Regions from separate parts of the Giesbergeria giesbergeri genome, predicted to be linked through region 1. Evidence: riboswitches for the same ligand, from Rfam matches in the RefSeq annotation. Region 1 holds a riboswitch; the other holds the start of a gene.
What was found. A riboswitch is a leader RNA that binds a small molecule or an ion and turns the genes downstream of it on or off. The one in region 1 is predicted to bind S-adenosylhomocysteine.
Positions count from the first base shown of each region.

Region 2: linked by a shared signal. The riboswitch ahead of ahcY (adenosylhomocysteinase) and the one ahead of metH (methionine synthase) in region 1 are both predicted to bind S-adenosylhomocysteine.

Region 1 is NZ_BAAGYJ010000003.1:98,990-103,484, reverse strand. It holds gene ACYVB2_RS08440 (extracellular catalytic domain type 1 short-chain-length polyhydroxyalkanoate depolymerase) at 1-212, shown strand, start outside; gene ACYVB2_RS08435 (PACE efflux transporter) at 275-742, shown strand; gene ACYVB2_RS08430 (hypothetical protein) at 821-1,738, shown strand; S-adenosyl-L-homocysteine riboswitch at 1,820-1,921, shown strand; gene metH (methionine synthase) at 1,949-4,495, shown strand, end outside.
Region 2 is NZ_BAAGYJ010000010.1:36,570-41,064, reverse strand. It holds gene glyS (glycine--tRNA ligase subunit beta) at 1-467, shown strand, start outside; gene ACYVB2_RS13500 (hypothetical protein) at 481-1,101, shown strand; gene gmhB (D-glycero-beta-D-manno-heptose 1,7-bisphosphate 7-phosphatase) at 1,110-1,703, shown strand; S-adenosyl-L-homocysteine riboswitch at 1,710-1,790, shown strand; gene ahcY (adenosylhomocysteinase) at 1,867-3,300, shown strand; gene ACYVB2_RS13485 (TlyA family RNA methyltransferase) at 3,325-4,326, shown strand; gene metF (methylenetetrahydrofolate reductase [NAD(P)H]) at 4,323-4,495, shown strand, end outside.

The DNA of each region.
Region 1 (4,495 bases):
GCGGGCAGTCTTACACCCGTACCGTGTATTGGGAAGGCCACCACGACCAGATGCCCGACCGGGTGCTGGTGGAGCACTGGCAACTGCATGGTGCGGGTCATGCGTGGGCTGGTGGCAGCCCCGAAGGCAGCTATACCGACCCGCTGGGGGTCAACGCCTCGCAAGAAATGCTGCGCTTTTTTCTGCAACACCCACGGCTGCCACCCTGCTAAGGCCACGGCAGGCCACAGGCCTTGCTCCTGCACGGATACGCCAGCCTTGGTACATTGCCACCATGCATCCCCCCGCCCTGATTCCCGGCCTGTACGGCCTGCGCCGCCGCGTCGTTTATGTCACGTTGTATGAACTGATTGCCATTGTGGCGGCCACCATCGGGCTGATGTGGCTGTCAGATCAGGGGGCCGGCCATTCGGGCGTGGTAGCGGTGCTGGCCTCGGCCATTGCCGTGCTCTGGAACCTGCTGTTCAACACCCTGTTTGAACGCTGGGAGGCTCGCCAAACAGTGCGCGGGCGCAGCCTGCGCCGACGCATGGCCCATGCCATTGGTTTTGAGGGTGGGCTGGCACTGATTTTGATACCCGTGTTTGCCTGGTGGTTCAACGTCAGCCTCTGGCAGGCCTTGGTGATGGACTTCTGGATGGTGGTGTTCTTCTTGGTTTACACCTTCTGCTTCAACTGGGTGTTTGACCGCATTTTTGGGCTACCAGCATCGGCCTGTGCTGGGCCCATGCCGCAAGCCTGACGGCTTGCCAAGCCGTACCCACTGCACTACATTGAGAGCGACACTGAACCCATTCTGGGTGTGCGGGGGTGCTCTTTCATGCAACGCAAACTTCTCCCCTTGTTGTGCTGGGTCTGCCAAGCCATAGCGCAAGACGCAGAGCCACGGGTGGTGTTGCCCCTGCCCGCCTCGCAGGCACTGGTACACCAGCCGGGTTACCAAAGCGATTGCAAATTGAGCGGCAACTTGTGGATGCGTTCTGCTCCATGGGCAGGGCGGGGGCATCTGGTCTTGCAGGGGGCGCTGCATGAGTACCACGGTATGCCCATCTACACCATCCGCCACCAAGACAAAGACGGTGTGGGCTTGGTTGTCCAATACCAGCTCAAAGAGGATCGGGTTCGTTTCGACCGCATCTATGGTGTACGATTTTCGAGCGATGGGCATTTTCTGGATGTTCGTGCCATCCAGTTCGAGTCTGGTGACGATATAGGCACAGAAAACATCGTTTGGCGCAGCGATGAGGTGCGCCTCTTGAGCAGCAAAGAGCGAGAAAATCTGCTGGAGATGATCAAGTTTTTGAGCCTAGGCCAAGTAGATGTTCTGACCGAGCGCAATGCTTGGCTGCATGTGTACCACCATGCAGGCGAGAGCCAATTCAAGGCCGAGACCTCCTGCAAATTGTCTAACCCAGACAAGAAAACCGAGCAAGATCCAGAGCAGGTGACTGGCCGGTTTTCGCTGCGGTCTGAAAGCGTAGGGTTGGTGCGTCTCCAAGGGCGCACCGCTGTGCTTACCCGGCTTCAATCGGTGTGCAATGTGCGCAACGGCGACCTGCTCCAAGAAACACGGGGCTGGATTGCCCGTGATTTGGTCTCTGGTCATCTAGTGGCTGGGTCTGTCGAGGTAGAGGACAGCAGTGGCAACCACTATGGCAGCAAATCCTTGGGCAAATTCCAGGTGCGTGGCCGCTGCACCATCAGTAGTCCCCCCAGCAATGGCACCACTGCACCCTGAGTGGTCTGTTGAATCACCAAGAATTTCTGCGTGGGGCCATGCCACCAGCGCAAAGCAAAAGCCACCCCGCTAAAATCGCCCGCGCCCAAGGAGCGTTGCAACGGCCAGCCACTCGGCGCCGTCAGGCTTGGGCACGCTGCTACTTACTGCCCACACCCTCTCCGGCAACCACGCTCGCCTGTTCCGGGTTCCATTGCACAGGTGCGACGTATGTCCGAATTGACCATCCCCCCCATGAAACTGTCTGGCCTGGAGCCTGTCTCTATCGGCCAAGGCACCTTGTTTGTCAACGTTGGTGAGCGCACCAACGTCACGGGCTCCAAAGCCTTTGCCCGCCTGATTTTGAACGGCCAGTTTGAACAAGCCTTGGCCGTGGCCCGCCAGCAGGTAGAAAACGGCGCACAAATCATCGATGTGAACATGGACGAGGCCATGCTCGACAGCAAAGCTGCGATGGTGCGCTTTTTGAATCTGATGGCCTCCGAGCCCGACATTGCCCGCCTGCCGGTGATGGTCGATAGCTCCAAATGGGAGGTGATTGAGGCCGGTCTGCGCTGCCTGCAAGGCAAAGGCATTGTCAACTCCATCAGCATGAAAGAGGGCGTAGAACCGTTCAAACAGCAAGCCAAGCTGGTGCGCCGCTATGGTGCCGCTGCGGTGGTGATGGCCTTTGACGAACAAGGCCAAGCCGACACCTTTGCCCGCAAGATTGAAATCTGTGAGCGTGCCTACCGCATCTTGGTGGATGAGGTGGGCTTTCCGCCCGAAGACATCATTTTTGACCCGAACATCTTTGCCGTCGCTACCGGCATCGAAGAGCACAACAACTACGCCGTGGACTTTATCGAGGCCACACGCTGGATCAAGCAGCACCTGCCCGGTGCCAAGGTCTCTGGCGGCGTCAGCAACGTCAGTTTTAGCTTCCGGGGCAATGACCCGGTGCGCGAGGCCATCCATACTGTGTTTTTGTACCACGCCATCCAAGCGGGCATGGACATGGGCATCGTCAATGCGGGCATGATTGGGGTCTATGACGACCTCGACCCTGAGCTGCGCCAGCGCGTAGAAGACGTGGTGCTCAACCGCCGCCCCGATGCGGGCGAGCGTTTGGTCGAGATTGCCGAAAACGCCAAGGGCGCTGCCCGTGACGACAGCAAAAAGCTAGAGTGGCGCGGCACGCCCGAAGCCCCTAAAACCGTGGGCGAGCGCCTGAGCCACGCCCTGGTGCATGGCATTACCGACTTCATCACCCAAGACACCGAAGAGGCCTACCGCGAAGTTCTGGCCCAAGGGGGCCGCCCACTGCATGTGATTGAAGGCCCACTGATGGATGGCATGAGCGTGGTGGGCGACCTGTTCGGCCAAGGAAAAATGTTCTTGCCACAGGTGGTCAAATCGGCGCGGGTCATGAAGCAAGCCGTAGCGCACCTGATTCCCTATATTGAAGAAGAAAAACGCCAAGACGAGCTGGCCGGGCGCGATGTGCGCACCAAAGGCAAAATCATCATGGCGACTGTGAAAGGCGATGTCCACGATATTGGCAAAAACATCGTCACCGTGGTTTTGCAGTGCAACAACTTTGAAGTGGTGAACATGGGCGTGATGGTGCCCTGCCACGAGATTTTGGCGCGGGCCAAAGCCGAAGGGGCCGACATCATTGGCCTGTCAGGTTTGATTACGCCCAGCCTGGAAGAAATGCAGTACGTGGCCGCCGAGATGCAAAAAGACGAGCATTTCCGCGTGAAAAAAATCCCGCTGCTGATTGGTGGCGCGACCACCAGCCGCGTGCATACCGCCGTCAAAATTGCCCCGCACTACGAAGGCCCAGTGGTGTATGTGCCCGATGCCTCGCGCAGCGTGGGCGTAGCGCAAAACCTGTTGGGTGATGGCGTGACGCAATTTGTGCAAGAGCTGCACACCGACTACGACAAGGTGCGCCAGCAGCACGCCAACAAAAAGCAAACCCCACTCTGGCCGTTGGCGAAAGCCCGGGCCAACGCGACTCCAGTCGATTGGAGCCACTACCAGCCCACCGTGCCGCGTGCCTTGGGCCGCCGGGTGTTTAAAAACTTTGATGTGGCCGAGCTGCTGCCGTTTATTGACTGGACACCGTTCTTCCAAACCTGGGACTTGGCTGGCCCGTACCCGGCCATTTTGCAAGATGAGGTGGTGGGCGAGCAGGCGCGCAAAGTGTTTGCCGATGCGCAAGCCATGTTGAAAAAAATCGTTGAAGGCCGCTGGCTACAAGCCAACGCCGTGCTGGGCTTGTACCCCGCCAACCGCGTCGGTGACGACATCGAGTTCTACACCGACGACACGCGCCGCCAAGTGGCCCTGACGTGGTACGGCCTGCGCCAGCAAGCCGAAAAACATACTGTGGATGGCGTGACGCGCCCCAGCCGCTGCTTGGCCGATTTTGTGGCCCCCAAAGACAGTGGCATTGCCGACTATGCAGGCTTGTTTGCCGTCACAGCCGGGCTAGGAGTCGAGAAAAAAGAGCAAGAATTTTTGGCCGCCCACGATGACTATTCGGCCATCCTGCTCAAGAGCTTGGCAGACCGGCTGGCCGAAGCCTTGGCCGAATGCCTGCACCAGCGTGTGCGCCAAGACCTGTGGGGCTACGCCCAAGGCGAGCAACTGAGCAATGAAGCCTTGATTGCCGAGCAATACCGGGGCATTCGCCCCGCCCCCGGCTACCCGGCCTGCCCCGACCATAGTGCCAAAACCGATATGTTCGCCCTGCTGCAATGCGGCGAC
Region 2 (4,495 bases), on a different contig from region 1:
CCTTGCGCGAGCAAGGCTACCGCGCCCAAGAGGTGGAAGCCGTGCTGGCCCTGCGCCCGCAACGTCTGGCCGAAGTCGCCAAGCGCCTCGAGGCTGTGCGCGCCTTTGCCGCCCTGCCCGAAGCCCCCGCTTTGGCCGCTGCCAACAAGCGCGTAGGCAACATTTTGAAGAAGGCCGGCGAAGTCGATGCCCATGTCAACCCGGCACTATTGCAAGAGCAAGCAGAACAAGACTTGTTTGCTGCCTTGCAACGCTTTGTGCCCGAGGCCAATGCGCAATTTGATGCGGGCGACTACACCACCAGCCTACAGACGCTGGCCGTGCTGCGCGCACCTGTCGATGCCTTCTTTGATGATGTGATGGTCAATGCAGAAGAGCTGGATCTGCGCCTGAACCGCCAAGGTCTGCTCAAAACCCTGCACGAAGCCATGAACCGCGTGGCCGACTTGTCACGTTTGGCCGCTTGAGGGCAAAACAGGCATGGCATTGACGGCACAGCAACGCATAGCATGGTGGCTGTTTGCGCCCCCTGCACTGTTGGCCGGATTGCGCTGGCTGTTGCAATGGCAAGAAGGGCGCGGCCCAACCATCACCGCGCTACCACTGTCACCCTTTGCTGGGGCGCAGCCCTTGTCGGCCATGCTCTGGCAGTTGGCTGGGCCATTGTTGGCCTTGCTGGTGCTAACGCTCGGCCTGTGGCTGGTGCGGCGGCGCTGGGGCTGGCACACCGTGCAACGCATGCTGTTGGGGTTGTGGGTTGCCGTTTGTTTGGTGGGCTGTGCAGCCTTGCTGTGGCGGCCCTACAACCTACAAGGCTTGCAACCCTTGGCCCCGGTGCAAGCACAAGTCTTGGGCAGCCATGCCAAACTTCCCAATCTGCGCAGCACCGGTGGCACCGAGCTGGTATTGCGCATCGCCAACCTAGAGCCTTTGCAACAGGTGCTGATCGACGATCCACAGGCGGCCCAATGGCAACCTGGGCAAACCACATTACTGTTGCAATGGGCGCAGGGACGCCATAGAGGCTTGTTTATCACGGGTTGGCAGGTGCTTGCCCCCACAGCGCCAGCAGCTACCACACCTGCGGCTTTGCTCCCATAATCTGGCCCATGAAACTCGCCATTCTTGACCGTGACGGCACCATCAACGCCTTGGGCGAGGATGAGTTCATCACGTCCCCTGCTGACTGGAAACCCCTGCCCGGCGCTTTGGATGCCATTGCCCGACTCAACCATGCGGGCTGGCATGTGGTAGTGGCTGCCAATCAGCCAGGGCTGGGGCGTGGCCTGTTCGACATGGTCACGCTCAATGCAGTGCATGCGGCCATGCACAAACAACTGGCCGCTGTAGGAGGGCGCATTGACGCGGTGTTTTATTGCCCCCACGCCCCCGATGAAGGTTGTCATTGCCGCAAACCCGCTCCGGGCCTGCTAGAGCAGATTTGCGAGCGTTATGGTGTCGACCCAGACAAAGTGTGCATTATTGGCAGTTGCTTGTCACACATGCAGGCAGGTGCCGCTGTGCATGGCATTCTGCACTTGGTTTGCACCGGCCAAGCCGCCGGAGTAGACCCCAGCGCACCGCTGCCCCCCGAATGGCCCGCCGGTGTCCAAACCCATACCAGCATGGTGGCGCTGGTGGATCATTTGCTGGCTCCCCCCAAACCCCCAGCCACCACTGTGCTGTCTGCCAACTCCGTATAATCGGCCACTTCCGAGGAGCGTTGCAGCGCCCCCAGCACAGCGGGGCGTGAGGCTCGGAACCCACCCTAGCAACGACGCTCATCCACTTCCGGTGCGGTGAGCTTTTCTTTTCTGCAATTTCCGTGTCGGCCAGTGGTTTGTTCACCCCTGTTTGGAGCCGCCCATGAATGCACCTTCTTCCACCTTTGCCAACGCCGATTGCGCGATTGCCGACATCACCTTGGCCGCTTGGGGCCACAAAGAAATTCGCATTGCCGAGACCGAAATGCCCGGCCTGATGGCCATCCGCGAAGAATTTGCCGCCAGCCAGCCCCTCAAGGGCGCGCGCATCACCGGTAGCTTGCACATGACCATTCAAACGGCGGTGCTGATTCAAACGTTGGAAGCACTGGGCGCACAAGTGCGTTGGGCCTCGTGCAACATCTTCAGCACCCAAGACCACGCCGCCGCTGCCATTGCCGATGGTGGTACGCCCGTGTTTGCTGTCAAAGGTGAATCGCTCAAAGACTACTGGGACTACACCCACCGCATTTTTGAGTTTGGCGCAGCCGGCACCCCCGGCGAAGGCCCGAACATGATTTTGGACGATGGCGGCGATGCCACCATGCTGATGCACTTGGGCCAGCGCGCCGAGAAAGACCTGTCCGTTTTGGACAAGCCCACCAGCGAAGAAGAAACCATCCTGTTTGCCGCCATCCGCGCCAAACTGGCGGTAGATGCCACTTGGTACACCCGTAAGTCGGCTGACATCATCGGCGTGACCGAAGAAACCACCACCGGCGTCCACCGCCTGAACGAGATGTCGGCCAAGGGCACGCTGCTGTTCCGCGCCATCAACGTCAACGACTCCGTCACCAAGAGCAAGTTTGACAACCTCTACGGCTGCCGCGAATCCTTGGTGGACGGCATCAAACGCGCCACCGATGTGATGATTGCCGGCAAAGTCGCCTGTGTGGCCGGTTATGGCGATGTGGGCAAGGGCAGCGCCCAAGCCCTGCGCGCCCTGAGCGCCCAAGTCTGGGTGACCGAGATTGACCCCATCAACGCCCTGCAAGCCGCGATGGAAGGCTACAAAGTGGTCACGATGGAATACGCCGCCGATAAGGCCGACATCTTCGTCACCACCACCGGCAACCGCGATGTGATTCGCCACGAACACATGGTGGCGATGAAAGACCAAGCCATCGTCTGCAACATCGGCCACTTTGACAACGAAATCGATGTGGCCTCGATTGAGCAATACGAGTGGGAAGAAATCAAGCCGCAGGTAGACCACATCAAGTTCCCCGATGGCAAGAAAATCATCCTGCTGGCCAAGGGCCGTTTGGTCAATTTGGGCTGCGCCACCGGCCACCCCAGCTTTGTCATGAGCGCCTCGTTTGCCAACCAAACCATCGCCCAAATTGAGCTGTTCACCAAGCCCGAGCAATACCAAGCCGGTAAGGTCTATGTGTTGCCCAAGCATTTGGACGAAAAAGTGGCCCGCCTGCACCTGAAAAAAGTGGGTGCCATGCTCACCGAGCTGACCGATGCCCAAGCCGCCTATATTGGCGTACCGAAAAACGGCCCCTACAAGGCCGACAGCTACCGCTACTAAGCCAACCAGAGAGTGTGACCCGCTATGCGTGCAGATGTTTTTTTGGTAGAAAAAGGCCATGCCGCCACGCGCTCGCAAGCGCAGCGGCTGATTGCAGCCGGGGTGGAGTGGCGCTTGTCGTCCTTTGCGCCGTGGCAAAAAGTGGCCAAAAACGGCGATGAAATCCCAGTCATGGCCGAGTTGCGGTTACTCGATAGCGCCGAGGCCAAATACATCTCGCGCGGTGGTCTCAAACTCGAAGGGGCGCTGGCCGCCACGGGCTTTTCCGTGGCCGGGCTGCGCTGCTTGGATGTAGGCCAAAGCACCGGCGGCTTTACCGATTGCCTGCTGCAACAAGGCGCAGCCCAAGTGATTGGCGTGGACGTGGGCCACGGCCAGTTGCATGAGCGCCTGCGCCAAGATGCGCGGGTGGTCTGTGTGGAAGGGCTGAACGCCCGCCACCTGACCGCCGAGAGCCTGCAAGCGGCCTGCGAATTGGCGCTGTCTGAAGTGGTGGAAGAAGACCCCGAAGACAACGACACCCAGCCCGTGGCCCCGTACAGCTGGATGCGCAATGGCGGTGTGGTCGATGAAGCCTACGACGACAGCGATGATGCCAAAGAGCACGATATCGAAGCCTTCAAAGCCGAGCGGGCCGCCAAACAGCAAGCCCGTCAAGCGGGCACGCTGCCGGTGCAACACCGTCGCCGTGCTGGGCTAGAAGACGTCAACATCACGCCGGAGTTTGACTTCATCACGGGTGATTTGTCGTTTATCTCTTTAACCTTGGTGCTACCGGCCTTGGTGCCCTTGCTGGCTCCCGGTGGCACGCTGCTGATGTTGGTCAAACCGCAATTTGAACTGCAACCCGGCCAAGTGGGCAAGGGTGGCATTGTGCGCGATGCCAGCCTCTATCCGGTGGTGGAGCAGCGCCTCCGCGAGGCTTGCGCCAGTGCTGGGTTGCCAGTGCAAACGTGGCTAGATAGCCCGATTGCTGGCGGTGATGGCAACCGCGAATTCTTTATTTCTGCTCGGAGGGCGGCATGAGCGCATCCAAACCCCTTTCTTCTGCTGTTAGCGCATTGCCGCTGAGTGTGGAATTTTTCCCACCCAAAACTCCCGAGGGGGCTGAGAAGCTGCGTGCCGTGCGCCAGCAACTGTATGCACTGCGGCCCGAGTTCTGCTCCGTCACCTACGGCGCGGGCGGCTCGACACA